3 regions of the Streptomyces sp. NPDC087300 genome follow, and region 3 is predicted to be linked to each of the others. Evidence: riboswitches for the same ligand, from Rfam matches in the RefSeq annotation. Region 3 holds a riboswitch; each other region holds the start of a gene.
The links. Region 3 has a riboswitch for cobalamin ahead of ACIO9J_RS08230 (ribonucleoside-diphosphate reductase subunit alpha). Riboswitches for the same ligand answer to the same signal wherever they lie in the genome.

Region 1: it holds a riboswitch for cobalamin, as region 3 does, so the genes downstream of both, cobN (cobaltochelatase subunit CobN) here and ACIO9J_RS08230 (ribonucleoside-diphosphate reductase subunit alpha) in region 3, are expected to answer to the same signal.
Region 2: it holds a riboswitch for cobalamin, as region 3 does, so the genes downstream of both, ACIO9J_RS18430 (prenyltransferase/squalene oxidase repeat-containing protein) here and ACIO9J_RS08230 (ribonucleoside-diphosphate reductase subunit alpha) in region 3, are expected to answer to the same signal.

Annotation. Positions count from the first base shown of each region.
Region 1 covers NZ_JBIUYI010000010.1:295,089-304,763, reverse strand. Annotated here, with positions in the region: gene ACIO9J_RS35770 (precorrin-2 C(20)-methyltransferase) at 1-1,288, opposite strand, end outside; gene ACIO9J_RS35765 (precorrin-8X methylmutase) at 1,312-1,938, opposite strand; gene ACIO9J_RS35760 (cobalamin biosynthesis protein CobG) at 2,013-3,290, opposite strand; cobalamin riboswitch at 3,396-3,534, shown strand; gene cobN (cobaltochelatase subunit CobN) at 3,569-7,174, shown strand; gene ACIO9J_RS35750 (amidohydrolase) at 7,203-8,456, opposite strand; gene ACIO9J_RS35745 (histidine phosphatase family protein) at 8,638-9,267, shown strand; gene ACIO9J_RS35740 (Gfo/Idh/MocA family protein) at 9,290-9,675, opposite strand, start outside.
Region 2 covers NZ_JBIUYI010000004.1:582,319-591,993, reverse strand. Annotated here, with positions in the region: gene ACIO9J_RS18460 (ABC transporter ATP-binding protein) at 1-780, opposite strand, end outside; gene ACIO9J_RS18455 (SapB/AmfS family lanthipeptide) at 966-1,091, opposite strand; gene lanKC (class III lanthionine synthetase LanKC) at 1,139-3,853, opposite strand; gene ACIO9J_RS18445 (ferredoxin) at 4,140-4,373, opposite strand; gene ACIO9J_RS18440 (aldehyde dehydrogenase) at 4,373-5,839, opposite strand; gene ACIO9J_RS18435 (MBL fold metallo-hydrolase) at 6,036-7,091, shown strand; cobalamin riboswitch at 7,149-7,273, shown strand; gene ACIO9J_RS18430 (prenyltransferase/squalene oxidase repeat-containing protein) at 7,397-8,632, shown strand; gene ACIO9J_RS18425 (SCO2322 family protein) at 8,629-9,306, shown strand; gene ACIO9J_RS18420 (energy-coupling factor transporter transmembrane component T) at 9,326-9,675, shown strand, end outside.
Region 3 covers NZ_JBIUYI010000002.1:581,336-591,010, forward strand. Annotated here, with positions in the region: gene ACIO9J_RS08220 (cytochrome P450) at 1-522, shown strand, start outside; gene ACIO9J_RS08225 (ribonucleotide-diphosphate reductase subunit beta) at 589-1,611, opposite strand; gene ACIO9J_RS08230 (ribonucleoside-diphosphate reductase subunit alpha) at 1,611-4,004, opposite strand; cobalamin riboswitch at 4,132-4,263, opposite strand; gene ACIO9J_RS08235 (GNAT family N-acetyltransferase) at 4,344-4,838, opposite strand; gene mctP (monocarboxylate uptake permease MctP) at 4,916-6,562, opposite strand; gene ACIO9J_RS08245 (DUF3311 domain-containing protein) at 6,559-6,834, opposite strand; gene ACIO9J_RS08250 (YbdD/YjiX family protein) at 6,945-7,121, opposite strand; gene ACIO9J_RS08255 (carbon starvation CstA family protein) at 7,139-9,253, opposite strand; gene ACIO9J_RS08260 (GntR family transcriptional regulator) at 9,373-9,675, opposite strand, start outside.

The sequences.
Region 1 (9,675 bases), on a different contig from region 3:
TGCCGACCTGCCAAGTGCGGCTGCGCGAGCCGGGGTTGTAGAGGGCGAGGACCAGATCCGCCGAAGCCGCCGCCGCGAGCCGCTCCGCGATGACCTCCCAGGGCTTGAGCCGGTCGGAGAGGGAGAGCGTGGCGTAGTCGTGGCCGAGCGGGGCGCCCGCGCGGGCGGCCGCCGCGTTGGCCGCGGTCACCCCGGGGAGCACCCGCACGGGGACGTCCGCGTACTCCTGTCGCGAGGCGACCTCCAGGACGGCCGTGGCCATCGCGAAGACGCCGGGGTCGCCGCCGGAGACGACCGCGACGCGCCGCCCGCGCTGCGCCAGCTCCAGGGCGAACGCGGCGCGTTCGGACTCGACGCGGTTGTCGGAGCCGTGCCGCCGCTGGCCGGGGCGGTGCGGCACCCGGTCCAGGTAGGTGGTGTAGCCGACCAGGTCGTCGGCGTCCGCGAGCGCGCCGCGCGTCTCGGGGGTCAGCCACAGCGGGCCCGCGGGTCCGGTGCCGACGACGACCACGTCGCCCGTCTCGCCGCGGTCCTCCGGGGCGCTGCGCGCGGCGGGCCCGCCGGTCAGCGGGGCCACCCTGCTCGGCAGCACCGCCACCGAGAAGTACGGCACGGACTCCGGGTCCACGTCGGCCAGCCGCCCTGTGCGCTCGCCCGCCATGGTGGCGCGCTCGACGTACCGTGCCTCGTCGAGCCGGCCCGTGCGCTCCAGGGCGCCGCGCACCTTGCCGAAGGTGCGGCCGAGCTTCATCACGACCGCCGAGTCCGTCGCCGCGAGGCGCGCCGCGAGTTCCTCCTCGGGGAGCGTGCCCGGCAGGATCGTGAGGACCTCCTCGGCCTCCACCAGGGGCTCACCGAGCCGGGCGGCCGCCGCGCTGACCGAGGTCACGCCGGGGATCACCTCGGTCGGGTAGCGGTCGGCCAGGCGCTTGTGCATGTGCTGGTAGGAGCCGTAGAAGAGCGGGTCGCCCTCGGCGAGCACGGCGACCGTGCGGCCCGCGTCGAGGTGTGCGGCGAGCCGGGCCGCCGCCGCCTCGTAGAAGTCGTCGAGCGCGCCCCGGTAGCCGCCGGGGTGGTCCGTGCCCTCCGTGGTGACGGGGTAGACCAGCGCCTCCTCGATGTGGTCGGCGCGGATGTGCGCGGCCGCGATCGAGCGGGCGATGGAGCGGCCGTGCCGTGCCGAGTGGTAGGCGACCACGTCGGCGGCGGCGATGACCTCGACGGCGCGCAGCGTCATCAGCGACGGGTCGCCGGGCCCGAGGCCGACGCCGTAGAGCCGTCCCCGCAGGGCGTCTTGGGTGGTTTCGGTGTTCACTCCGCCTCGCTCGCAATCGCGTTGATCGCCGCCGCGGCCATCGCGCTGCCGCCGCGCCGTCCCCGTACGACCAGGTACTCGATCCCCGACGCGTGTCCGGCCAGCGCGTCCTTGGACTCGGCGGCGCCGACGAAGCCGACCGGGATGCCGAGCACGGCGGCCGGGCGCGGGGCGCCCTCCTCGATCATCTCCAGGAGGCGGAAGAGCGCGGTGGGCGCGTTGCCGATGGCGACGACGGAGCCCTCCAGGCGGTCGCGCCAGAGTTCGAGCGCGGCGGCGCTGCGGGTGGTGCCGAGGCGCGCCGCGAGGTCCGGCACGGACGGGTCGGCGAGCGTGCAGATGACCTCGTTGTCCGCGGGCAGCCGCTTGCGCGTGACGCCGCTCGCGACCATGTTCGCGTCGCAGAGGATCGGCGCGCCGCCGCGCAGCGCCGCGCGGGCGTCGGCCACCACCCGGGGGCTGAAGGCGAGGTCGCGCACGAGGTCGACCATCCCGCAGGCGTGGATCATCCGCACCGCGACCTGGCTGACGTCGGCGGGCAGGCCCGCGAGGTCCGCCTCCGCGCGGATGGTGGCAAAGGACTCGCGGTAGATCGCCGCGCCGTCCTTCTCGTAGTCGAACACTGTGCTCTCGCTCATCTCGTGGCCGTTCCGGCCGTCGTGGTCGTCGTGGTCGTGGGGCGTCGTCATGTGCGTGGTCAGGTCGGGTGCGGGGGCGTACGGGCGGTGGTGACCGCCTCCGTCACGGTGGCGCCCGCCACGGGCACGACCGAGCCGCCGGTGCGCAGGGTCACCTCGTAGCGGCCGTCCGCCGTGGCGAGGACGTCCACCCAGTCGCCGTGCGGATGCCCGCACCGGCGCTCGCAGCCCGACCAGTGGACGGGGAGTCCGGCGCGGCCGGGCACGGCGTCCGCGCGGACGTCGGCGAGCGACTTGGCGCAGCCGGGCCGCCCGGTGCAGGCGCCGACGCCGAGCCAGGGCGACGCGGGCTCGGTCACGAACCCGGCGTCGGCGAGGACCCGAAGGCGCTCCCGCGCGGCCTCGTCGGTGAACCCGGGCACGACGAATCCGCGCCAGGGCGTGACCCGTACCTCGTCGCCGGGCGCGGGCAGCAGCGCGCGCAGCTGGGCCGCGCTCACCCGTCCCAGCGGGGCCGTGACCAGCACGGCACCGCCGAGGACGCCGGGAGGCGGCGGGCCCTGAACCGTCGTCCCCGCGACCGGTGCCGGGGCCGCGGCCGCCGTCGCAGGAACGCCCGCGTCCGCCAGCGCCCGCGCCACCTCGACGGCCCGCCCGGCCGGCAGCTCGGCCACCCGCCAGGCGCCGTTGCCCGCCGCCAGCGCGGCCGTGCGGAACGCCCCGGCCGCGGCCAGCGCGGCACGGGGAGCCTCGGCGCCCGGCACCCGGAACGTGGCGGCGCCGAGCCGAAGCAGCGCCGTGCCCGCCGATTCTGCGATCAAGGTCACATCGGCGCCGAGCCCCGCCACGTCCCCGCGCCCGTCGTCGGCGGCGAACAGGAAGCGGCCGGAGAGCTCCGCGGTCCACTCCTCGGCGCAGAGGAGTCCGTCCAGCTCACGGGCCCACAACTGCACGTCGGCGTGGCCGAGTCCGTCGATTCCGGCCAGCGGCGACGCCACCACGTTGCGGACGCGCTCGTGCCGTTCGGAGGGGAGCAGGCCCGCGTCCGAGAGGAGCGCCGAGAGTGCGCCGCCGCAGGTCTCGCCGAGGCCGCGCAGCTCGACGTTGCCGCGTGAGGTGATGCTGAGGTGACCGTCCGCGAGCCGCTCGGCGGCGGTGGCCAGGACGTCGACCTGACGGGACGTCAAGAGGCCGCCGGGCAGCCGGAGTCGGGCCAGGCCGCCGTCGTCGGCGCGGTGCAGGCGGAGGGCTCCGGGGCAGGCGTCGCCCCGGTCGCGTATGAGGGATTCGCCCTGTTGTGTGGAGGTTGCTCGGGTGGGCGGCATGGCGGCGAGCATACCCACGCGGATCCGGCGGGGCGCCTCCCGATACCGGCCGTCCTGGCAGGTGGCCGCCCACCGCGACCTGGGCAGGACTTACTATGCAGGCGGCGGACCGCCAGGTCCGTCGACGCCAGCGACGGCGTGGGTCCACCAGGACCCGATGGAGGAAGCCCGGTGCGAATCCGGCGCGGTCCCGCCACTGTGAGCCCCACCGACGTGGGGTGAGCCAGGAACTCCTGCCGTCCAACACGACCACCCGGGGCGCGGACACCCCGAGGAAGGCCTGCGCCCGCATGCTTCTGCTGCTGTCGACCTCCGACACCGACCTGCTCAGCGCCCGTGCTGCGGGGGGTCCCGTCGACTACCGGTTCGCCAACCCATCGCGCCTCGACCTGGCCGAGCTTCCCGCGCTCCTGGACGGCGCCGACCTCGTCGTCGTACGCCTCCTCGGCGGTGTCCGCGCCTGGCAGGACGGCCTCGACCAGCTGACCGCGAGCGGCCTGCCCGTCGTCGTGCTCACCGGTGAACAGGCCCCCGACGCCCAGCTGATGGCCTCCTCCACCGTGCCGGTCGGCATCGCCGCGGAGGCCCACGCCTACCTGGCGCACGGCGGCCCAGCCAACCTGGAGCAGCTGGCCCGCTTCCTCTCCGACACCGTGCTGCTCACGGGCCACGGCTTCGAGCCGCCCGCGCCCGCCCCCTCCTGGGGCCCGCTCGAGCGCACCGCCCGCGCCGTCGAGGGCCCGACCGTCGCGGTGCTCTACTACCGCGCCCACCACATGAGCGGCAACACCGCGTTCGTGGACGCCCTGTGCGGCGCCATCGAAGACGCGGGCGCCCGCCCGCTGCCGCTGTACGTGGCCTCGCTGCGCGCCCCCGAGCCGGAGCTCATCGAGGAGCTGCGCGCCGCCGACACCATCGTGACCACCGTGCTCGCCGCGGGCGGCACCAAGCCCGCGGAGGCGTCGGCGGGCGGTGACGACGAGTCCTGGGACGCGGGCGCGCTCACCGGCCTCGACGTGCCGATCCTCCAGGCGCTCTGCCTGACCGGGTCCCGCGCGGCCTGGGAGGAGAACGACGAGGGCGTGTCGCCGCTGGACGCCGCGAGCCAGATCGCGGTGCCGGAGTTCGACGGCCGCCTGATCACCGTGCCGTTCTCGTTCAAGGAGATCGACGAGGACGGGCTCCCGGCCTATGTGGCCGACGCCGAGCGCGCGGCCCGGGTCGCCGGAATCGCCGTACGGCACGCCCGTCTGAAGCACATCCCGGCCGCCGACAAGCGCCTCGCCCTGGTGCTCTCCGCCTACCCGACCAAGCACTCCCGGATCGGCAACGCGGTGGGTCTGGACACCCCCGCGTCCGCCGTCGCGCTGCTGCGCAGGCTCATCGGCGAGGGCTACGACTTCGGGGCCACCGAAGAGATCCCCGGTCTCGTGTCCGGCGACGGCGACGAGCTGATCCGCGCGCTGATCGACGCGGGCGGGCACGACCAGGAGTGGCTCACCGAGGAGCAGCTGGCCGCCAACCCGGTCCGCATCCCGGCCGCCGACTACAAGCGCTGGTACGCGACGCTCCCCGCCGAGCTGCGCGAGTCGGTCGAGCGGCACTGGGGTCCGCCGCCGGGCGAGATGTTCCTCGACAAGTCCCGGGTGGGCAACGGCGGCGACCCCGAGGGCGACATCGTGCTGGCCGCCCTGCGCCGCGGCAACCTGCTGATCCTCATCCAGCCGCCGCGCGGCTTCGGCGAGAACCCGATCGCGATCTACCACGACCCCGATCTGCCGCCCTCGCACCACTACTTGGCGGCGTACCGCTGGATCGCCGCGTCCGCGACGGACGGCGGTTTCGGCGCCGACGCGATGATCCACCTCGGCAAGCACGGCAACCTGGAGTGGCTGCCGGGCAAGAACGCGGGCCTGTCGGCCGCCTGCGGTCCCGACGCCGCGCTCGGCGATCTGCCGCTTATCTACCCCTTCCTGGTCAACGACCCGGGCGAGGGCACCCAGGCCAAGCGCCGCGTGCACGCCACGCTCATCGACCACCTGGTGCCGCCGATGGCCCGCGCCGACTCCTACGGCGACATCGCGCGCCTGGAGCAACTCCTGGACGAGTACGCCCAGATCAGCTCCATGGACCCGGCCAAGCTGCCCGCGATCCGCGCCCAGATCTGGACGCTGATCCAGGCCGCGAAGCTCGACCACGACCTCGGTCTGGAGGAGCGCCCCGGGGACGACGGCTTCGACGACTTCCTGCTGCACGTCGACGGCTGGCTCTGCGAGATCAAGGACATGCAGATCCGCGACGGACTGCACGTCCTGGGCAGCGCGCCCGCGGGCGCCGACCGCGTCAACCTCGTCCTCGCGGTGCTGCGCGCCCGCCAGATCTGGGGCGGCACGACGGCCCTGCCCGGTCTGCGCGAAGCCCTCGGCCTGGACGAGTCGGCCGCCACGCGCGTGAGCGCCGACGAGGCGGAGGACAAGGCCCGCGCCCTGGTCCAGGCGATGGACGACGCGGACTGGGACCTGTCCGCCGTCCCCACCGACCAGGGCGAACAGGTCGCCGCCATCCTGGAGTTCGCAGCCCGCGAGGTGGTCCCGCGCCTCGCCGCGACCACCGACGAGCTCGACCACGCGGTGCACGCCCTGAACGGCGGCTTCGTCCCCGCAGGCCCCAGCGGCTCCCCGCTGCGCGGCCTCGTCAACGTCCTGCCGACCGGGCGCAACTTCTACTCGGTCGACCCCAAGGCCGTCCCCTCCCGCCTCGCGTGGGAGACGGGCCAGGCCCTGGCCGACTCGCTGATCGAGCGGTACAAGTCCGACAACGGCGCGTACCCCACCTCCGTGGGCCTCTCCCTGTGGGGCACCAGCGCCATGCGCACCGCGGGCGACGACGTCGCCGAGGCGCTCGCGCTGCTCGGCGTGCGCCCCGTCTGGGACGACGCGTCGCGCCGCGTCACGGGCCTGGAGGCCATCGAGTACGCGGAGTTGGGCCGCCCGCGCATCGATGTGACGCTGCGCATCTCCGGCTTCTTCCGCGACGCGTTCCCGCACACCATCGGGCTGCTCGACGACGCGGTCCGGCTCGCCGCGTCCCTCGACGAGCCCGCCGAGCAGAACCACGTGCGCGCCCACACGCAGGCCGACCTCGCCGAGCACGGTGACGAACGGCGCGCCACCACCCGCATCTTCGGCTCGCGTCCCGGCACCTACGGCGCGGGTCTGCTCCAGCTCATCGACTCCCGCGACTGGCGCACCGACGCCGACCTCGCCGAGGTGTACACGGTGTGGGGCGGCTACGCGTACGGCCGCGGTCTCGAAGGCCGCGCGGCGCGCGACGAGATGGAGACGGCCTACAAGCGCATCGCGGTCGCCGCCAAGAACACCGACACCCGCGAGCACGACATCGCGGACTCCGACGACTACTTCCAGTACCACGGCGGCATGGTCGCCACGGTCCGCGCGCTCAAGGGCACCGCGCCCGAGGCGTACATCGGCGACTCGACGCGGCCCGAGACGGTCCGCACCCGCACCCTGGTCGAGGAGACGTCCCGCGTCTTCCGCGCCCGCGTGGTGAACCCCAAGTGGATCGAGGCGATGCGCCGCCACGGCTACAAGGGCGCCTTCGAACTCGCCGCCACCGTGGACTACTTGTTCGGGTACGACGCGACGACCGGCGTGGTCGCGGACTGGATGTACGACAAGCTCACGGAGACGTACGTCCTGGACCCGACGAACCGTCAGTTCCTCCAGGAGAACAACCCCTGGGCCCTGCACGGCATCGCCGAACGCCTCCTGGAGGCGGAGTCGCGCGGCATGTGGGCCAAGCCGGACCCGGCGGTGCTCGAAGCGCTCCGCCAGGCCTACCTGGAGACCGAGGGCGACCTGGAGGACAAGGGCTGAGACCCGGTCCTCCCCGGCGGCCGGCCTGCTACGAAGGGCGGCCGCCGAGCCAGGCCAGCGCGGCCGTCGTCAGGGCCGTGACCCCGGTGGTCAGGGTCGGCTCGATCAGCGGCGCGAAGAACGGCGAGTGGTTGGAGGGAATGTCCCGCTCGAAGGTGCCCGCCTTCTGCGCGGCGATCACCTCGGCCGGGTCCGCGCCGCCGAACAGCCAGTAGCAGAGCGGGATTTCGGGGTCCGTGGCGGTGGCGAAGTATCCGACGTCCTCGCTGCCGGTGACCGGGCCCGGGTCCATGATCAGGCCGGGTCCGATGACATCGCCGATCGCCGCCATGGTCCGCTCGACGGCGGCGGCGTCGTTGTCGAGGACGGGGAAGGAGTCGATCTCCGTGATCTCCGGCTCGCGTTCGGCGCCCGCGGTGGCCGCCTCGCCCTTGACGATCCGCTCGACGGCGGCGACGACCCTGTCCCGCGTCTGGGGCGTGTAGGAACGGATGTTGATCCGCAGCTCGGCCTCGTCCGGGATGACGTTGTCCGTCGTGCCCGCGTGGATCGAACCGACGGTCACCACGGCCGTCTCACCGCCCGCGATCTCCCGGGACACGATCGTCTGCAACCGCAGCACGGTCGACGCGGCCATCACCACCGGGTCGATCGTCGTCTCGGGGCGCGAGCCGTGCCCGCCCTTGCCGAACATCCGCACCCGCAGCGCGTCCGCCGCCGCGAACGCCGGGCCCGCGTGCGCGCCGATCATCCCCGCGGGCATCGGCGCGACGTGCTGGCCGAGCACCACGTCCGGGGTGCCGAACCGCTTGTAGAGACCGTCGGCGAGCATCCCCTGCGCGCCGCCCGCGGTCTCCTCGGCGGGCTGGAAGACACCGAGGACCCGCCCCGACCACTGAGTCCGCGCGCCGGCCAGCAGCCGCAGCGCGCCGAGCAGGCACGTGGCATGCATGTCGTGGCCGCAGGCGTGCATCACGCCCTCGGTGCGGGAGGCGTACGGCAGTCCGGTGCGCTCGGTCACCGGGAGCGCGTCGATGTCGGCGCGGAGCAGGACGGTGGGGCCCGCGCCGTTCTCCAGGACGGCCACCACACCCGTGCGGCCGACGCCCGGCGTGACCTCGCAGCCGTACGACGCGGCGCGGCGGGCGATCTCGGCGGCGGTGCGGTGCTCCTCGAAGGACAGCTCCGGGTGGGCGTGCAGATCGCGGTACAGATCGGCGAGGTCGTCCTTGACGGCGTCGAGGCCGCCGAGGACGGCGGAGGTCGGTTCGCTTGCGGTCATGTCGCGCTCTCCTCTGCTCGTGCTGCTCCGCCACTGTACGTACAGGTCGGGCGGGGGAACCGGCGGGGAACACGGGGCGTCCCTCTCCGCACCGCACGCGTTCCTTCGCACTCCGCCAGGCCGCACTCCGTCAGGCCACGTTCCGTCAGGCCGCATCGCTCCAGAGGGAGAGACACCCCGCATGACCGCTTCCGCCACCCGCCACCTCTACCTCGTCCGGCACGGCGAGGCCACGCCGGACGAGAGCGGTCTGACCGACGCCGGCCGACGCCAGGCCGTCCTCACCGGCGAACGGCTGCGCGGCGTCCCCCTCACGGCGATCCACCACGGCCCGCTCCCCCGCGCCGAGGAGACCGCCCGGCTGATCGGCGAGCAACTCGACGGCGTCCCCGCGCACCGCAGTGAGCCCGCCGGGGACTACCTGCCGTATCTGCCGACGCGCGCCGAACTGCCGCCGGAGAGTGCCGACGAGACACTGGAGCGCCTCGCCGGGTTCCCCGCCCGCGAGCGCGAGGAGGGGCCCGCGCTCGCCCGGCGGGCCCTGGACCTGTTCACCGGTCCCGTGCCCGGCGGCGAGCCCGTCCACGAACTGGTCGTCACCCACAACTTCCTGATCGCCTGGCTCGTCAGGGCCGCCCTCGACGCCCCGCCGTGCCGCTGGCTCGGCCTCCACCACGCCAACGCGGCCCTGACCGCCATCCGTTACGCCCCCGGCAGGCCCGCCGCGCTGCTCTTCCAGAACGACATGCGGCACCTGCCCGCGGAATTGCGCTGGACCGGCTTCCCGCCGGAACTGCGCCCGTACGACTGAGGCCGCTCCTGCCGGGGTCCGGTCAGCGGCGGGCCGCCCGCTCGCGCACCTCGTCCAGCAGCCGCGCCTGTTCGACGAGCACCGGGTCCGGCGCCGCACCCGACCGCACCGCCGCCGCGAACGCCCCAACGGTGGCGGCCACTTGGTCGTCCGGGGGCAGCACGATCTCCTCGGTGCCGGTGCGCCGCTCGATCCGGACGCACGGGCGGTGCCCGGCGGGCGGCGTGAAGGCACGCTCGACCGTGAGGCGGCCGAGGCTGCCCCCGATCTCGTACGCGGAACGGTAGGCGTGATCGAGCCCGAAGGTCAGCTGGGCGCTCACCCCGTCGGGCGTGCTCAACAGGGCGGCGCCCGCGGTGTCCACGGCGCGCCCCGGCCCCTCGGTGAGCGTGGCACCGAGGACGTCGA
Region 2 (9,675 bases), on a different contig from region 3:
GGCCTGCGCCTGGGAGCGGCCCTGCACCCGCCACATCCGCCGTCCCTGGCGTGCGAGTTCGGGCAGCTCGGCCAGGACGCGGGCCGCCTCCTTGTCCTGGGTGTGCGCGGCCGCGACGGTGCGCGAGCCGCCGATCGCCTCGCTCAGCCGGCCGGCGATGTTCCCCTGGACGCGCTGGTAGCGCGCCACGCAGTCGGAGGAGACCCGCACGAAGGTCCGAAGGAGCAGGAAGAGCACGGGCCCGCCGACGAGGAACACCGCGGCGAGCCAGCCGTCGATGAGTGCGAGGGCCACCACGGCGCCGACGGGTGTGACCAGGGCGGCGAGGAGCGCGGCGAAGGTGGCGGGCGCGATGCCCGCGTGCGCCGCGTTGTCGATGAGGCGCGCCACCAGGTCGCCGTGGGCGAAGCGCGCGGTGGTGCGCGGTCCGACGGAGAGCACGTGGCGTACGACGCTGCCGCGCAGCCAGGCCGTGGTGCGGGCGTTGGTGGTGCCGGTGAGGACGCCGTCGAGGGCGTCGAGGAGGGCGCTCGCGGCGATCAGGGCGGCGCAGGCGGTGACCCAGCGGGTGGCGTCGGCGTCACCGGCGCCGGTGAGATGGCCGGTCAGCACGGCGTCCAGGGCGCGGCCGATCGCGAGCGGCAGCAGCAGTCCGGCGCCCGCGCTCGCCAGGGCGCACAGCGCGAGGACCGCGCAGCGGGCCGCGCTGTACCGGGTCGCCGCGCCCAACAGGCGGGCTTCGTGGGTGGGTTGGTGCGGACGGGGGGTGGTCGTCGCCATGCGGTCCGGGTCCTCGTCGCCTTCGTCGCGCCGGTCTCGTTCGTCGTCCGTGGAGCTCGCGCCGTGCCCGCGGCCGCCGTGCCGGTGGCGCGGCGGGCGCGAAAACGGTCGGCCCGGACGGGCCCCTCGCAGGGTTCCGTCCGGGCCTTCGGTACCGTGCCGGTCAGGCGCGGTCAACCGTCAGATCAGAGACACAGGACGATGCTCGCGTCGCTCCAGCACAGCAGGAGGCTGGCCACGCTGCCGCCGCCACCGCCGCCGCCACCGTGCATCTCGTCGGACTCCATGCTCTGCAGGTCGAGAAGTGCCATGAACTTCCCTCTCTCTCGGGGGATTTGTGAGTTCCCTATGGGCGGTGTCACGACCCCGCGGTGTCGCGGGACCGGCTCTGGGGCCGCCGGATCGGCGGCAGGAAGGGGACGTGCGCTCCGGTGTCGCCGAGCGCGGTGGCGAGCGCCAGGAGGCAGCCCGCCGTCCCGGTGTTGAGGTCCATCGAAAGGCGCAGCATCTGGTTGCCGGGGAAGGCGAGTTGGCCTTCGTACGACATCGAGAACCAGCCGAGCTCCTCGATCTGCGCGGCCACGTCCTCGGGCGTGATGCCCGGCGCGGTGCTGCGGTTGACGTGCAGGAGCAGTCCCGCGCGGCCCTGGAACAGTCCGGGCTGCACGCAGAAGCGTGAGCTCGCCGCGGCCAGGATGCCGGGCCTGGCCGCCTCGAACCGCTCGTCGTCGCGGTGCGCGAGGTAGTCGTCGATGACCATGCCGATGCCGACGCTGCCGTCGCCGAGGTAGGGCATGGTGCGCCATCCCTCGTTGACGGCGAGGCTGCCGTCGCGCTTCTGGGCCACGCACTGGTCGAGGTCGGCGCGCAGGGCGCGGGCCGCGAGGTCGAGGAGCGCCGGGTCACCATTGCGCTCGTACAGCCGGATGAAGAGCAGGGCGGGCCCGGTGGCGCCGCGCAGCAGTCCTGCCCTGCGCCGGGCGCCGCCCGCCGGTTCCTCGGCGGTGAGGCGTTCGCCGAGCAGTTCGGCGGCGCGCAGCGCGTACTGGCCGAGGGTGCGCTCGCCGGTGCTCTCCGCGAGGGAGTCGAGGGCCAGGCCGAGGCCGGCGAGGCCGCCGTACAGGTCGGAGGGGAGCCGCTGCCAGCGTTCCTGGAGGATGAGCTCCGCCAGGTCGAGCGCGCGGTCGCGGTGCCCGAGCCTGTCGAGTACGTGGGCGATGCCCGCGAGACCGTCGTGGAGTCCCAACGGGGTCCCGGCCGGGGCGGGTTCGGTGTGCTTGAGGAGCCAGCGTTCGCCCTCCTCGTACCGGGGCGCGCCGCTCTCGGCGAGGGCGAGCAGCACTCCGGCCGCGCCGTGTGCGAGGCCGAGCCCGCCGCCCTCGGCGAACTGCGAGATGTCGCCGGGGAAGAGCCGGTCGTCGCGCTCCGGGGTGGCGGAGGCGAGGATGGCCTCGACCATCGAGTCGCGGCTGCGGGGCCAGTCGGCCGGGTCGACCAGGGGTGCGGCCGTGCGCGCCGCGGTCCTGGCGGCGCCGGTCCCGCCCCCCTCCACAAGGCCCTGCTCGGGGGCCTCCGTGTCTCCCGCTCCGCGGACCGGCGCCCGCTCGTCCCCGCCGTCCCGGCCCGCCGGGCCGTGCTGGATCTCGGCCACGGCCTCGGCCAGGAACTCCTGTGGCACGTCCGGGAATTCGGCGGCGATCACCTGCGCGAAGTGCGCGGCCTTGTCCCGGTCGATGGAGAGCAGTGTGGTGATCGGCAGGAAGAGGGCGAGCCGCAGACAGGCGAGCGCGTAGCGGTCGACGTCGGCGCCGGTGCGGTCCGGCGGGGCGAGGAAGCCGGGGTGCGCGACGATCTGGCGGCCCTGGTCGCCGATCGCCGCCGCGGCCTCGAAGTCGAGGAGGGAGACGGTGCTTTCGTCGGGCGCGACCATGATGTTGAACAGGTGCAGGTCGTTGAAGACGACGCCCCGTTCGTGCACGGCGGCCACGGCTTCCTCGACGGCCCGGTGCATGCGCAGCGCCCAGGCCGTGTACTCCGATATGTCGGCGGCGTCGGGCTCGCTGGTGCACAGCGGGTGCCGGTGCGCGAAGAACGAGTTGAGGGTCGAGCCCTCCAGGAAGTCCATGACGAGGAAGCGGTGTTCGCCGAGGAGGAACCAGTCGCGCACCTCGGGTGCGACGCCGAGTCCGGAGAGCTTCTCCAGGGCGTCCTTCTCGCGTTCGAGGCGGGCCACGGCGTCGGCGCCGTCGGAGGCGAGGCCCGCGTGCGGGCGGCCCTCCTTGAGGACGACCTTGCGGCCGTCGCGGGTGTCGGTGCCCGCGTAGACCCCGCCGCCGTTGGAGAAGTGCAGCGCCTTCTCGATGCGGTACGGCAGGTCGCCGACGGTCGTCGTGTTGCGCGCGGCGAGCGCCGGTTCGAGGAAGTCGGGCAGCTTGACCCACTCGGGGACCTTGAAGGCGGGGCCGCGGTCGTCCGGCACCAGCTGGCCTTCGGCGTTCTCCACGGCGGGCACGAGGGTGCCCTTGCCGTCGTCGCACATGCGGCGGGTGAAGGCGCCGTACCTGACGTACAGCGGGCCCTGCTCCCAGCGCAGGTCGGTGAGGATGTACGGCCCTTCGAACCCTTCGAGAAGCTTTCCCAACGCGGTGAGCAGCTCGTGGAGCTGGGCGTCGTCGGCCGGGTAGACGGTGGCGAACTTGCCGCTCATGTCGCGGCCCGCGTACTTGCTGTTGCGCAGGTGCAGCAAGTGAGTGGCCGGCACGAACTTGAAGGGGACCGAGCGCGGCACGCAGTGGTCCCACACGAGGGCCGCGATCTTGTCGGCGTTCTCCAGGGTGGCGGAGACGTGGATCTTCCAGCCCTGCTGGGGCGTGGGGAGCGGTTTCCCCGCGTCGTCCAGCGGGACGAAGGAGAGCCAGTCGCCGGAGCGTCCGGAGCGCCAGCCCTCCGGGACCGGGCGGCGGGAGGTGGGGAACTCGCGGGCAGCGCTTCGGGTGCCCGTGGACGGCAGCCGGTCCGGGGTCTCGTAGAAGAATCTGTCGGCAAGACAGTAGACCTCGTACCGCTTGTCCATGGTGTCCCCTCTCTGCTCGGCGTGGCAGAGAGATTTCCAGGACGCAAAGGGGCGGAACAGTAACGGCTGTCATCAGATCACCGTGCGGAACGCACGCGTAAAGTCCCGTTCGCCCTTGTTCGAGTGCACAGGATATCCAGGCCTCCGCCACATGGCGATGCCCGCGGCGCATCGGTGAGGACGCGGCACGGGCAGCCGGTGGTTGAGGTGTGACGGCGCCTGACCTAGGTCTTTCGTTTGGATCAGGCCAGACCCCGCGAGCCCGGCCTGATCCAAACGAAAGGCCCTAGTCCTCGGGCGGGAAGACCACCTCTCCGCTGTCGGCGAGGGTGATCGTGATCGCCTCGACGGGGCAGCCCTCCGCGGCCTCCAGGACCTGTTCGTTGGCGTCGGTCTCGGGGTGGGCGGGGTGGGACTGGCGGGCGCTGTCGAGGGTGAAGCCGCCGGGCGCGGTGCCCACGCACATCCCCGATCCGATGCAGACCGACCGGTCGACCTCGACGTGCCAGCGGTCACCCATCAGGCACCGCTCCCCTCGTAGCCCGCGGGGAGATGGATCATCTGGTGCTCGAAGTACTCGGCGTACCCCTCGGGCCCGAACTCCCGCCCGATGCCGGAGTTCTTGAAGCCGCCGAAGGGGCCGAGCATGTCGAGGCTGAAGGTGTTCACGGAGTACGTCCCGGTGCGCACCTGCCGTGCGACGTCGATGCCGCGTTCGACGTCGGCCGTCCAGACGCTGCCGCTGAGCCCGTAGTCGGAGTCGTTGGCGATCCGCACGGCCTCGTCCTGTTCGCCGTACGGCAGCAGGCAGATGACCGGGCCGAAGATCTCCTCGCGGGCGATGCGCATGGAGTTGTCGACGCCGCCGAAGAGCGTCGGCTCGACGTACCAGCCCTGGTCGAGCCCGGCGGGGCGGCCGCCGCCCGCGAGGATCTTGGCGCCCTCCTCCTGGCCGATGCGGATGTAGTCGAGGGAGCGCCGCTGCTGCCGTTCGGCGACGAGCGGGCCGAGTTCGGTGGCGGGGTCGAGCGGATCGCCGACCTTGAGGCCTGACGCTGCGGCGGCGAACGCCTCGGCGAACTCGTCGTAGCGGGTGCGCGGCACGAGGATACGGGTCTGGGCCACGCACGCCTGGCCGTTGATCATCCAGGCGAAGGGCGCGATGCCCGCGACGGCGGTCGCCGCGTCGGCGTCGGGCAGCACGATCGCGGCGGACTTGCCGCCGAGTTCGAGGGTGACGCGGGTGAGGTTGCGGGCCGCGACCTCCATGACGCGCTTGCCCGCGCCGACGGATCCGGTGAAGGAGATCTTGTCGACGCCGGGGTGCGCGACGAGGTACTCGCTGACCTCGCGGTCCGCGGAGATGACGGAGAGCACGCCAGGCGGCAGCCCGGCGTCGGCGGCTATCTCGGCGAGGATGTAGGCGTCGAGGGGCGCCTCCGGCGAGGTCTTGAGGATCACCGGGCAGCCCGCGAGCAGCGCGGGGGCGAGCTTGGCGGCGGCGGTGAACTGCGGGACGTTCCAGGGCACGACGGCGGCGACCACGCCCACCGGCTGGCGCCGCACGAGCAGTTTGCCGAGGACTCCGTCGCGCGCCTCCTCGTAGGTGAAGTCGCGGGCGACGGTGAGGGCCGCGTCCCACGCCATCATCGCGGCGAGCGCCTGCACCATCACGCTGGAGGTGTACGGGGTGCCGTTCTCCGTGCTGATGACCCGGGCGATCTCCTCGTGGCGTACGGCGATCCCGTCCTTGATCCGGGTGACGACCGCGATCCGTTCGTCCAGGGTCATGCGCGGCCAGGGCCCGTCGTCGAACGCCCGGCGGGCGGTGGCGACGGCGCGGTCCACGTCGGCGGGGGCCGCGTGCGGCACGCGGGCGAAGACCTTTCCGGTGTGCGGGGAGACGACGTCGATGACGCCCTTGCCGAGCGGGTCCACCAACTCCCCGCCGATGAACAGCTGTCCGTGTTCCACGAGCTCGGTCATGGCTGACTGCCTCCTGCGGAGCGCTTTCTGACACCGTTTCAGAACTGATACCAGTTCTAGTTGGAGGAGTCCACGGACCGGACGCGCAACCGGCCGCCGATTCGGTCGACTTGGGCGACCATTGAAACTAGTTCTAGTTATAGTGGCGGCACCCGGCGACGAGAGACGCGGCACCCGGCGACAGAGACGAGGCCCCATGACCCCGCAGGTGACCGACCCGCCGGTGATCGAGCACGGCGGCGGCGTCTGGAGCATCAAGGTCCCGATCCCCGACAACCCCCTCGGCTTCACCCTCGTCCACCTCCTGGCGACCGACCGCGGCCCGGTCCTCGTCGACACCGGCTGGGACGACCCCACGTCCTGGGACACCCTGACCGCGGGACTCGCCCGGTGCGGCGTCGCCGTCGGGGACGTGCACGGCGTGGTCATCACCCACCACCACCCCGACCACCACGGTCTGTCCGCGAAGGTCCGCGACGCATCGGGCGCGTGGATCGCGATGCACGCGGCCGACGCCTCCGTGGTGCGCCGCACCCGCGCCAACCCGCCCGGCCGCTGGTACGCCTACATGGCCGCCAAGCTGACGGCGGCCGGCGCGCCCGCCGAGCACGTCGCCCCGCTGGTCCGCGCCGCCGAGGAGGGCCGCCCCAGGAAACTGCCGGGACTCGACCCCGCGCTGCCCGACCGCGACATCGCCCCCGGCGAGCTCCTCGACCTCGCGGGCCGCAGGCTGCGCGCGATCTGGACCCCTGGCCACACCCCCGGCCACGTCTGCCTGCACCTGGAGGAGGACCACCCCGCCCGGCTGCGGGGCAACGGCCGCCTCTTCTCCGGCGACCACCTGCTGCCCGGCATCAGCCCGCACATCGGCCTGTACGAGGACCCCGACGACGCCACGGTCACCGATCCCCTCGGCGACTACCTCGACTCCCTGGAGCGGGTCGCCCGCCTCGACCCGGCCGAGATCCTCCCCGCCCACCAGCACGCCTTCACCGACGCCCCCGCCCGCGTCGGCGCGCTCATCGCCCACCACGAGGAGCGCCTGACCGGACTGCACGCCCTGCTCGCCGAACCCCGCACCGCCTGGCAGCTCGCCGAGCGGATGGAGTGGAACCGGCCCTGGGCCGACATCCCCTACGGCTCGCGCAACATCGCGGTGTCGGAAGCGGAGGCCCATGTGCGGCGCCTGGTGAAGCTGGGCCGCGCCGAGGTCGTGCCCGGCGGCGACCCGGTCACCTACGTGGCGGTGTGACACCCCGGGGCGGCCGGTGCGCCGCCCCCGCCGCCCGGCCCCGCCCCGTACGGGCCGGTAGAGTGGGCGAGTCGTCCTCACGCCCGTACAGGGGGAAGCCGGTGCGAATCCGGCGCTGACCCGCAGCCGTATGACCGCCTTGGCGGAGAGCCGGAATGCCCGGTGCGGAACGTGACCGGCTCGCTTCATCGGACCCCCCGATGAGCGGCACCGTCGAGGTATACGGAGCCGGAGCCGCCCGGAAGCCGTGCTCGCAACGGTCCGTGCCGCCCCGCTCCCCGCAGGGAGAGGCAACCCGCCGCATCATGAACGTTCGCCACAGCGCAGCGGTCCTGGCCGCCGCCGTAGCCGTGTTCGGCTCCGCCGCCGCACCGGCCGCTTTCGCGGACGACGCGAAGCCGTCGCCCTCCACCGCGCTCCCCTCGGGCCTCTACGGCAAGAGCGACCCCAAGTTCGACGGCGTCTTCCGGCAGTCGTACGCCCTGCTCGCCCAGCACACGGAGGGCGTCAAGCCCGCCGCGAAGGCCGTCGACTGGCTGACCGGGCAGCAGTGCGCGAGCGGCGGTTACGCGGCCTACCGCGCGGACGCGAGCGCGCCGTGCGACTCCAAGACCATGGTCGACAGCAACTCCACCGCGGCCGCCGTGCAGGCGCTCGCCGCGCTCGGCGGCGAGAAGAAGACGGTCGGCAAGAGCGTCGAGTGGCTGAAGTCCGTACAGAACACGGACGGGGGCTGGGGCTACAACCCGGGCCTGCCCACCGACGCCAACTCCACCGGCATCGTGATCGGCGCCCTCGTCTCGGCGGGTGAGAACCCCGCGGACGTGAAGTCCAAGGACGGCAAGTCCGCCTACGACGCGCTGCCCGAGCTCGCCATGGACTGCGGCAAGGACGGCGGCGCCTTCGGTCTCGCCGACCCCAAGTCCGGCAAGCTCTCGCCGAACGCCGACGCCACCGCCGCCGGTGTGCTGGGCGGCCTCGGCAAGGGTCTCGTGGTGTCGCAGCCCAAGAAGGGCCAGCCCACGAACCCCAAGTGCGCGAAGCCCGAGAACGTGACGCAGGCCGCGAGCAACGGCGTCGGCTATCTCCTCGACACCCTCGGCAAGACCGACGACCACCTGATGTCCTCGATGCCGGGCGCCGACGACCAGCCCGACTTCGGCAACACCGCCGACGCGGTGCTCGCGCTCGCCGCCGCAGGTGAGAAGGACCAGGCGAAGAAGTCCGCCGAGTGGCTCTCGAAGAACTCCGCGGACTGGGCCAAGCAGTCCGGTCCCGCCGCCTACTCGCAGCTGGTCTTCGCCGCCAACGCGGCCGGGATGGACGCCCGTGACTTCGGCGGCGCCGACCTCGTCAAGCAGCTGAACGCCACGGGCCCGGCGCCGGAGACCGCGTCGAAGTCCCCGTCCGCCGACTCGGACGAGGAGAAGAAGGACGACGGCGGCGGCGTCAGCGTCTGGTGGATCATCGGCGTCGGCATGGTCGCCGGCATCGGCATCGGCTTCCTCTACAGCGGCAACCGCAAGAAGAAGCAGCCGTGACCGCGGGCCGTGCGCGGCGCGGGCACCGGGCGGTCGTGGCGTTCCTCGCCACGCTGCTCTGCACCCTCGGCGTCCTCGCCGCCGCGCCCGCCCAGGCCGCCGGCTACCGCTACTGGTCGTTCTGGGAGCGTTCCGGCGACAGCTGGACCTACGCCACCCAGGGCCCGGGTACCGCGAAGCCCGACGACGGCGACGTACAAGGCTTCCGCTTCTCGGTCTCCGAGGACACCAAGGACTCGGCGAAGCCGCGCGGCGCGGCCGGCTTCGAGGACATCTGCGCCGACAGGCCCGCCAAGGACGGCCGCAAGCGGGTCGCCCTGGTCATCGACTTCGGCCTGGCCGAGGACGCGCCCAAGGGCGAGCGGCCGCCCGCCGCGCGCACGGCCTGCGCGCAGGTCGCCGAGGACGCCACCAGCGCCGAGGCCCTCGCCGCGGTCGCCAAGCCGCTGCGCTACGACAGCAACGCCCTGCTCTGCGCCATCTCCGGCTACCCGAAGTCGGGCTGCGGCGACCAGGTCTCCGGCGACGGCACGTCGAAGAAGGACCAGGCAGGTCAGGCCGACGGTGACAAGGGGGGCGACGGCGGCCCCTCGGTCGGTCTGATCGCCGGGATCGCCGCCGTCGTGGTGCTGGGCGGTGCCGCGCTGTGGCAGGCCCGCCGCCGTCGCGGCTGACGCGGGCCCGGACAGCACGATGACGGACCACGGCAGCCGCACGCCCACCGCCCTCGGGTGGCGCCTCGCCCCCGAGGCGCACCGGAGCAACGCCCTGCACCCGGGCGCCTGGTGGATCTGGGCGCTCGGCCTCGGCACGGCCGCCTCGCGCACCACCAATCCGCTCCTGATCGGCCTGCTGATCGGCGTCGCGGGCTATGTGGTGGCGGCGCGGCGTACGTCCGCTCCGTGGGCGAAGTCGTACGGCGCCTTCGTGAAGCTCGGCCTGGTCGTGATCGGGATCAGGCTCGTCTTCGCGATCGTGCTCGGCTCGCCGATCCCCGGCACACACACCCTCTTCACGCTGCCCGAGGTGCCGCTGCCCGACTG
Region 3 (9,675 bases):
CTGCTGACCGAACACCCGGAGCAGGAAAGGCGGTTGGTTGAAGAGGTAAATTCCGTGGCGCAGGGGCGGGCGATCACATTCGCCGACCTGGGCGAGCTGCGGCACCTCCGCAATGTCGTCACGGAGGCCATGCGTATACGACCCGCGGCTTGGATATTCACCCGCAGGTCCGTGGCCGAAACCGAGCTTGGCGGCTATCGCATTCCGGCGGACGCCGACATCGTCTACAGCGTGTACGCCATGCAGCGCGACCCGCGTTCCTTCGAGCGGCACTTGGAGTTCGACCCGGACCGCTGGAATCCGGAACGCGCTTCAGAGGTCCCGGAGTTCGCGATGATGCCGTTCAGCGTCGGCAACCGAAAGTGCCCTGGCGACCACTTCAGCCTCGCTGAACTGGCCCTGATCCTGGGCACGGTGGCTCCGAAGTGGCGCCTGACGCCGGTCGACGAGACCGACACCGGCACCAGGATCGGCATCACGCTGCACCCCAAGCGGCTCGTCCTGCGGGCCGAAGCGCGCTGACCGAGCGGTGTGCCCACCCCACCCCCCGTGACGGGGCGGGCACACCGGGAGCCGGTTGCGCCAGGCTCAGAACTCGTCGTCGAAGGAGACCGAACCCTCGACCGCGACCTGGTACGCGGAGGGCCGCCGCTCGAAGAAGTTCGTCAGCTCCTGCACACCCTGCAACTCCATGAAGGAGAACGGGTTCTCCGAGCCGTAGACCGGCGCGAAGCCGAGGCGCTGAAGACGCTGGTCGGCGACGCACTGGAGGTACTCGCGCATCGAGTCGGTGTTCATGCCGGGCAGGCCATCGCCGCACAGATCGCGGGCGAACTGCAGCTCGGCCTCGACGGCCTCCTTCAGCATGTCGGTGACCTGCTGCTCGAGCGCGTCGTCGAAGAGCTCGGGCTCCTCCTTGCGGACCGTGTCCACCACGTCGAAGGCGAAGCTCATGTGCATCGTCTCGTCGCGGAACACCCAGTTGGTGCCGGTCGCGAGGCCGTGCAGCAGACCGCGGCTGCGGAACCAGTAGACGTACGCGAAGGCGCCGTAGAAGAACAGGCCCTCGATGCACGCGGCGAAGCAGATCAGGTTGAGCAGGAAGCGCCGGCGGTCGGCCTGCGTCTCCAGGCGGTCCAGCTTCTCGACCTCGTTGATCCACTTGAAGCAGAACTCGGCCTTCTCACGGATCGAGGGGATCTCCTCGACCGCGTCGAAGGCGGCGGCGCGGTCCTCCGGGTCGGGCAGGTAGGTGTCGAGCAGCGTCAGATAGAACTGGACGTGCACGGCCTCCTCGAAGAGCTGACGGCTCAGGTAGAGCCGCGCCTCGGGGGAGTTGATGTGCTTGTAGAGCGTCAGCACCAGGTTGTTGGAGACGATCGAGTCACCCGTGGCGAAGAACGCGACCAGGCGGCCGATCATGTGCTGCTCGCCCGGCGAGAGCTTGGCGAGGTCGGCGACGTCCGAGTGGAGGTCGACCTCCTCGACGGTCCAGGTGTTCTTGATCGCGTCCCGGTAGCGCTCGTAGAAGTCCGGGTAGCGCATGGGACGCAGGGTGAGTTCGAAGCCCGGGTCGAGCAGGTTCTTGGCGGAGCTGGTGGTGCTGGACATTACTGGCAGGCCTCGCAGGACTCGGGGTTTTCCAGGGAGCAGGCGATCGCGTCGGGGTCGCTCACCTGCTGGGGGACGGGGGCCGCGGCGGTGGCCTGGGAGCCGCCGGCCGCGCGGGCGATGCGCGTCGCCGGGCGCGAGCGCAGGTAGTACGTGGTCTTCAGGCCCCGCTGCCAGGCGTAGGCGTACATCGAGGAGAGCTTGCCGATGGTCGGCGTCTCCAGGAACAGGTTCAGGGACTGCGCCTGGTCCAGGAACGGGGTGCGGTCGGCCGCCATGTCGATCAGGCCGCGCTGCGGGATCTCCCACGCGGTGCGGTACAGCGCGCGGACCTCTTCGGGCACCCAGGTGAAGCCCTGCACCGAGCCGTTGGACTCGCGCAGCGCCTCACGGGTCTGCGCGTCCCACACGCCGAGCCGCTTGAGCTCCTGCACCAGGTAGGAGTTGACCTGGAGGAACTCGCCGGACAGCGTCTCGCGCTTGAAGAGGTTGGAGACCTGCGGCTCGATGCACTCGTACACGCCCGCGATGGACGCGATGGTGGCCGTCGGCGCGATCGCGAGGAGCAGCGAGTTGCGCATGCCGGTGGTGGCGATCCGCTCGCGCAGGGCCGCCCAGCGCTCGGGCCAGGTCAGCTCCACGCCGTAGTGGTCCGGGTGCAGGACGCCGCGCGCGGTGCGGGTCTTCTCCCAGGCGGGCAGCGGGCCGTTGCGCTCGGCGAGGTCCGCGGACGCCTCGTACGAAGCGAGCATGATGCGCTCGGCGATGCGGGTGGAGAGGGCCCGCGCCTCGGGCGAGTCGAACGGCATCTTCAGCTGGAAGAAGACGTCCTGGAGGCCCATCGCGCCGAGGCCCACCGGGCGCCACCTGGCGTTGGAGCGCCCGGCCTGCTCGGTCGGGTAGAAGTTGATGTCGACGACGCGGTCGAGGAAGGTGACGGCGGTGCGGACCGTCTCGTCGAGGCGCTCCCAGTCGATGTCGCCGTCGACGACGAAGGCGCCGAGGTTGACCGAGCCGAGGTTGCAGACGGCCGTCTCCCCGTCGTCCGTCACCTCCAGGATCTCCGTGCAGAGGTTGGAGGAGTGCACCGTGTGGCCGGGCTCCGCCGTCTGGTTGGCGGTGCGGTTGGCGGCGTCCTTGAAGGTCATCCAGCCGTTGCCGGTCTGCGCGAGGGTGCGCATCATGCGGCCGTACAGTTCCCGGGCCGGCATGGTCTTCTTCGCGATCCCCGCGGCCTCCGCCTTGCGGTAGGCGGCGTCGAACTCCTCGCCCCACAGGTCGACGAGCTCGGGCACGTCGGCCGGCGAGAACAGCGACCAGTCCTGGTCGGCGGCGACCCGGCGCATGAACTCGTCGGGGATCCAGTGCGCGAGGTTGAGGTTGTGCGTGCGGCGCGCGTCCTCACCCGTGTTGTCGCGCAGCTCCAGGAACTCCTCGATGTCGGAGTGCCAGGTCTCCAGGTAGACCGCGGCCGCGCCCTTGCGGCGCCCGCCCTGGTTCACCGCGGCGACCGAGGCGTCGAGGGTCTTGAGGAACGGCACGATGCCGTTGGAGTGCCCGTTGGTGCCGCGGATCAGCGAACCGCGCGAACGGATGCGCGAGTAGGAGAGGCCGATGCCGCCCGCGTGCTTGGAGAGCCGCGCGACCTGGTGGTAGCGGTCGTAGATCGAGTCGAGCTCGTCCAGCGGGGAGTCGAGGAGGTAGCAGGAGGACATCTGCGGGTGCCGGGTGCCCGAGTTGAACAGCGTCGGCGACGACGGCAGGTAGTCCAGGCGGCTCATCAGGCGGTACAGCGCGGCGACCTCGTCCAGGGCGCGGGCGCTGCCGTCTTCCGCCAGGCCGCTCGCCACGCGCAGCATGAAGTGCTGCGGGGTCTCGATGACCTGCCGGGTGATGGGGTGGCGCAGCAGGTAGCGGCTGTGCAGCGTGCGCAGGCCGAAGTAGCCGAAACGGAAGTCCGCGCCGTCCGCGAGCGCGGCGTCCACGAGCGAGTCGAGCCGGGCCGCGTGCGCGGTCACGAAGGACGCGGTGCGGTCGGCGATCAGGCCCTCGCGGTGGCCGACCGCGACGGAGTCGGTGAAGGAGTGCACGCCCTGCGTGGCCGCTTCCTCGCGGATGCCGATCGACAGGAGCCTGGCGGCGAGCTTGGAGTACGCGGGGTCCTCGGAGATGAGCCCCGCGGCCGCCTCGGTCGCCAGTTCCCGCAGCTCGGCCACGTCGGCGCGGGCCGACCTGCCGCGCAGCGCGGCGGCGGCCACCCGGCCGGGGTCGGCGTCGGGGAGGTCGGCGGTGAGGTCGGTCAGGGTCCGCAGCAGCGCGGTCCCTGGCCCGTCGGTACCCTCGGCGGTCGGCGTGGTCGTCGCTGACGCAGGTTCGGCAGGCGCGATGGTCACGTGGAGCTCTCCCTCGCTCGGCTCTGGGCCAGGGGAGGGAATGGTGCACGGGCGCACCCGGGCAGGGCGGCGTACCGCGTCCACCGGCCCACTCCACGAGGCCCGGACGGTCGGCACCCGGGCCGGACGGCTCGGGTGCGCTGCCGGCAGGTCCTCGGACTTGCGGGTACGACAAAGACGTACACATACACCGTTGCGGGACAGTTCCGGACTTGCACCGGATTCCCCTGCGACGGCAGCGAGCACGAGCATACATCTTGTGCCGGGTTTCTGAAGCAGGCCCACATCTTGTGTCGGCACCGAACGGGCGGTCGTGCGGGTGGCTCTGCGAGGAGTGTCCTAGAACGTCAACTCGTAGGTGAGCAGCGTCAGGTCCGGGATCGGCTGCCAGTCCCGCTCCGGGGTCCGTACGAAGCCGAGGCGCCCGTAGAGCCGGTGGGCGGCGTGCATCGAGGGCTGGGTGGACAGGACGAGCCCCGTGCGGCCCGCGTCCCTGGCGCGCCGCAGGCACTCCCGCACCAGCGCCTCGCCCGCGCCCCTGCCGCGCGCCGCGGCGGAGACGGCCAGCATGCGGATCTCCGCCTGGTCGTCCCGGGCGATGTCGGCCATCGGACCGCCGGACGGGACGAAGGCCACGCAGCCGAGCGGCTCCTCGTCCGCCGCGGCCACCAGGACCTGGGCCTGCGCCGCGCGCCCCGCCACGTCCCGCAGCACCGTCAGATAGGGGTCGTCGGCCCCGAGGCTCAGATGTCCGTCGGCGAGGTACGCCCCCGCGGTGAGGTCGCCCAACGCCTCGTACTCGTCGGGACGCGCGTGTCTGATCGTGATGTCCATGCGGCGAAGTGTGCAACAGGGGTACGACGACGGGCCGCCGGTTTTCCGGCGGCCCGTCGTCGTACCTGTCGAACGGTTCAGTGCCCGGCGCCCGCCGTCGCCTTCGGCAGCTCGGTGGCGACGCCGGGGTCGCCGGCGTCCGCCGTGTAGTCCCCGGGCGACGTCTCGTCGACGCCCTCGGGGGCCTTCAGCGCCTTCAGGGCGAAGGTGAGGACCACGGTCACGACCACGTTCAGGACGAACGCGGTGAGGCCGATGTAGCCGATCTCACCGATGCCGGGGATGGTGTCGGACGAGCCGCCGAAGTGCTTCTGCGTCGGCGACGCGACGCCGTACGCGGCGAGCGTGCCGTAGACCATGCCGACCGCCCAGCCCGCGAGCAGCGCCCAGCGGTGGAACCAGCGGGTGAACAGGCCGCCGACCAGCGCGGGCATCGTCTGGAGGATCCAGATGCCGCCGAGCAGCTGGAAGTTGATCGCGACGGTCTTGTCCATGCCGAGGACGAAGACCAGCGCGCCCACCTTCACCATGAGCGAGACCAGCTTGGAGACCTTGGTCTCCTGCTCGGGCGTCGCGTCGGGCTTGAGGAAGTCCTTGTAGATGTTCCGGGTGAAGAGGTTCGCCGCGGCGATCGACATGATGGCGGCGGGCACGAGCGCGCCGATGCCGATCGCGGCGAAGGCGACGCCGGTGAACCAGTCGGGGAACATCTCCTCGAAGAGCTGGGGGATCGCCAACTGCCCGTTGTCGACCTTGATCCCGGCCGCGATCGCCATGAAGCCGAGCAGCGCGAGCAGTCCCAGCATCAGCGAGTACAGCGGCAGGATCGTGGTGTTGCGGCGGATCACGTTGCGGCTCTTGGAGGAGAGCGTCGCCGTGATCGAGTGCGGATACATGAACAGCGCGAGGGCCGAGCCGAGCGCCAGCGTGGCGTAGGTCCACTGGCCCGCCTCGGCGGGCGCGAGCGCGCCGCGCGGCTTGTCGGTGGCCGGGTTGGTCTGCGCGAAGGCGTCACCGGCCTTGGCGAAGATGTCGTCGAAGCCGCCGAGCTTGATCGGGATGTAGATGATGGCGACGATGATGACGAGGTAGATCAGGCCGTCCTTCACGAACGCGATCAGCGCGGGGGCGCGCAGCCCCGAGGAGTACGTGTAGGCGGCGAGCACCGCGAAGGCGATGAGCAGCGGCAGGTCCTTGACGAACCAGTTGGTGTCGGGGCCGCCGCCGACGCCCATCACGTCCAGGACGGCCTGGATGCCGACCAGTTGGAGCGCGATGTACGGCATCGTGGCGAGGATGCCGGTGACCGCGACGGCCAGCGAGAGCCCCTTGGAGCCGAAGCGGCCGCGGACGAAGTCCGACGTGGTCACGTACCCGTGCTTGTGCGAGACCGACCACAGGCGCGGCAGGAAGGTGAAGATCAGCGGGTAGACGAGGATCGTGTACGGGACGGCGAAGAAGCCGGCCGCGCCCGCCGCGTAGATCGCCGCGGGGACGGCGACGAAGGTGTACGCCGTGTACAGGTCGCCGCCGAGCAGGAACCAGGTGACCCAGGTGCCGAACGACCGTCCGCCCAGGCCCCATTCGTCCAGGCTCTGGTCGTTGTCGGCCCTGCGCCAGCGGGCGGCGAGGAAGCCCATCACCGTGACGGCGATGAAGAAGAAGATGAAGACGCCGAGCGCGACGCCGTTGACGCCGCCCGTCCCCGATGCGAGCACGTTCATCGTCCGGCACCTTCCTGGAGCTGCCGGGCCTCGGCCTTGCGGATCCGCTGGTCGCGCTGCCACAGCTTGTACGCGATCATCGTCAGCGCCGTGGAGATGAGCACCCACAGCATCTGGTACCAGTAGAAGAACGGGATGCCGATGAAGGTCGGTTCGATCTTCGCGTAGGAGCTCACCCAGAGCATCGCGACGAACGGCGCGACAAGACAGAGGGCGATGACCACACGGACCGGCGTGACCACCGGTCGGTTCACTTCAGGCGCATCAGACATGTCACGGCTCCGCTCCCTCGCTCATCCCCTGCTTGATGTGCGGGAAATCTAAGCGAGAGTCTTGATCTATGGAACCCCCGTCCGGATAACGGACGGGTCAACATGCCTGCTCAGCAGCAGCGGAACGCTTGTCGCGGGTCCGACTCCTGGCGGTCCGTCCGCATTCGCTCGAACTCCCTGCGGGACGGTACGGATACGCCTGGATGCTCCCTTCGCGCGTGTGCGACATAGCGGTCGTACGCGGATTCGTCGGTCAACTCCCGTGCGTACCAGCGCACCCACCGCATCCCGCGCAGCACCCACGTCACGGCGTGAGCTCCCGCTTCTCCTCGCGCGTCGGGAACAGCCCGTCGGGCGCGGACAGTTTCGACTCCACGTACGGTGCCTCGCTCAGCCGGGACGCCGCGGGATGCCGGACGTGCTTGACGCAGATCCGGGCCGCGTCGGCGATCACGACGACGATGAGCAGCGCGAGCGCGGCCGAAAGGACGCCGTCCACCGTGGAGTTGGTGACCACGGTGTGCATGTCGTCCATGGTCTTGGCGGGCGGCAGGACCTTGCCCGCGTCGATGGCGTCCTGGTAGTTGGAGCGCTGCTGGAAGAAGCCGACGCGCGGATCGCTGGAGAACACCTTCTGCCAGCTCGCGGTGAGCGTGACCGTGGCGTCCCAGACCAGCGGAATCCCGGTGATCCAGGCCCACTTGAGGCGTCCGGACTTCACGAGCAGCGTCGTGCAGACGGCGAGCGCCACGGCGGCGAGGAGCTGGTTGGCGATGCCGAAGATCGGGAAGAGCTGGTTGATCCCGCCGAGCGGCTCGTGCACGCCCACCCACAGGAAGTACCCCCACAGGCCGGTGACCGCGGCGCTGGTGAGGATCAGGCCCGGCTTCCAACTCACGTTCCTGAAGGGCTTGTAGAGGTTGCCGAGCATGTCCTGGAGCATGAAGCGGCCCACCCGGGTGCCCGCGTCGAGCGCGGTGAGGATGAACAGCGCCTCGAACATGATCGCGAAGTGGTACCAGAACGCGCGCATCGAGCCGCCGGTGACCTTCGAGAAGATCTCCGAGACGCCGATCGCGAGGGTGGGCGCGCCGCCCGTGCGCGAGAGCAGCGAGGACTCCTCGACGTTCTTGGCGGCCTGCGCGAGATCGGCCGGCGAGATCGAGTACCCGAAGCCCGCGACGGCCTTCGACGCCTCCTGGACGGTGTCGCCGATGACGCCCGCGGGCGCGTTCATCGCGAAGTACAGGCCCGGGTCGATGATGCTCGCCGCGACCAGCGCCATCACCGCGACGGACGACTCCATCAGCATGGAGCCGTAGCCGATCATCCGGACCTGCGTCTCCTTCTGGATCATCTTCGGCGTCGTGCCCGAGGAGATCAGCGCGTGGAAGCCGGAGAGGGCCCCGCAGGCGATGGTGATGAAGACGAAGGGGAAGAGCGATCCGGCGAAGACCGGGCCGTCACCGCGCGAGGCGAAGTCGGTCACCGGGTCCATCTTGAGCGTGGGCAGGGTGAGCACGACACCGAGCGCGAGCAGCAGGATGGTGCCGATCTTCATGAAGGTGGAGAGGTAGTCGCGCGGCGCGAGCAGCATCCACACCGGCAGGATCGAGGCGATGAAGCCGTACGCCACCATCCAGATCACCAGCGTCGACGGCGCGAGCGTGAAGGTGTCGGCGAGCGAGGACTCGGCGACCCAGCGGCCCGCGACCAGCGCGAGCAGCAGCAGGGCGATGCCGATCAGGGAGACCTCGCTGACCCGTCCCGGCCGCAGGACACGCAGGTAGAAGCCCATGAGCAGGGCGATCGGGATGGTCATCGCGATGGAGAAGGTGCCCCACGGCGACTCGGCGAGCGCGTTGACGATGACGAGCGCCAGCACTCCGAGCAGGATGATCATGATGGCGAAGGTGGCGAGCAGCGCGGCGGCCCCGCCGAACGGGCCGATCTCCTCGCGGGCCATCTGCCCCAGCGACTTGCCGTCGCGCCGGGTGGAGAAGAACAGCACGACCATGTCCTGCACGGCGCCCGCGAAGATCACGCCGACGATGATCCAGATGGTGCCGGGCAAGTACCCCATCTGCGCGGCGAGTACGGGCCCCACCAGCGGCCCCGCGCCCGCGATCGCGGCGAAGTGGTGGCCGAGCAGCACCCGCCGGTCGGTCGGGTGGAAGTCCATGCCGTTGTCGAGCCGCTCGGCGGGGGTGGCCCGGGTCCTGTCGACCTTGAGCACCTTGTACGCGATGAACTTGGAGTAGAAGCGGTACGCGATGGCGTAGCTGCCGAGGGCCGCCGCGACCATCCAGACGGCCGACACCTCCTCGTCGCGGGCGAGGGCGAGAACGGTCCAGCCCGCGGCGCCGACCAGCGCGACGAGGGACCAGATGACGATGGTTCGAGGATTCGCTGTGCGCACCGGGCCGTCCTCCCGTTCACCATGCGATGACGGGAGGAACCTAGAGCAGCGAAGTGATCCGCGCCAGACCTCGGAAGGGTGCGATGGGCGGGAGGGCCCTCGGGGGCGGTGGTGCCGGATCAGTCCGTGGGGCGCTTGAGGCGGGCCACGAACTTGTACCGGTCGCCGCGGTAGACCGAGCGGACCCACTCCACGGGCTGTCCCGCGCCGTCCAGCGAGTGCCGGGACAGGAGCAGCATCGGCAGGCCGACGTCGGTGCCGAGCAGGCCGGCCTCGCGCGGGGTGGCCAGCGAGGTCTCGATGGTCTCCTCGGCCTCCGCGAGGTGCACGTCGTACACCTCGGCGAGCGCGGTGTAGAGCGAGGTGTACTTGACCAGGGAGCGGCGCAGCGCGGGGAAGCGCTTGGCGGAGAGGTGGGTCGT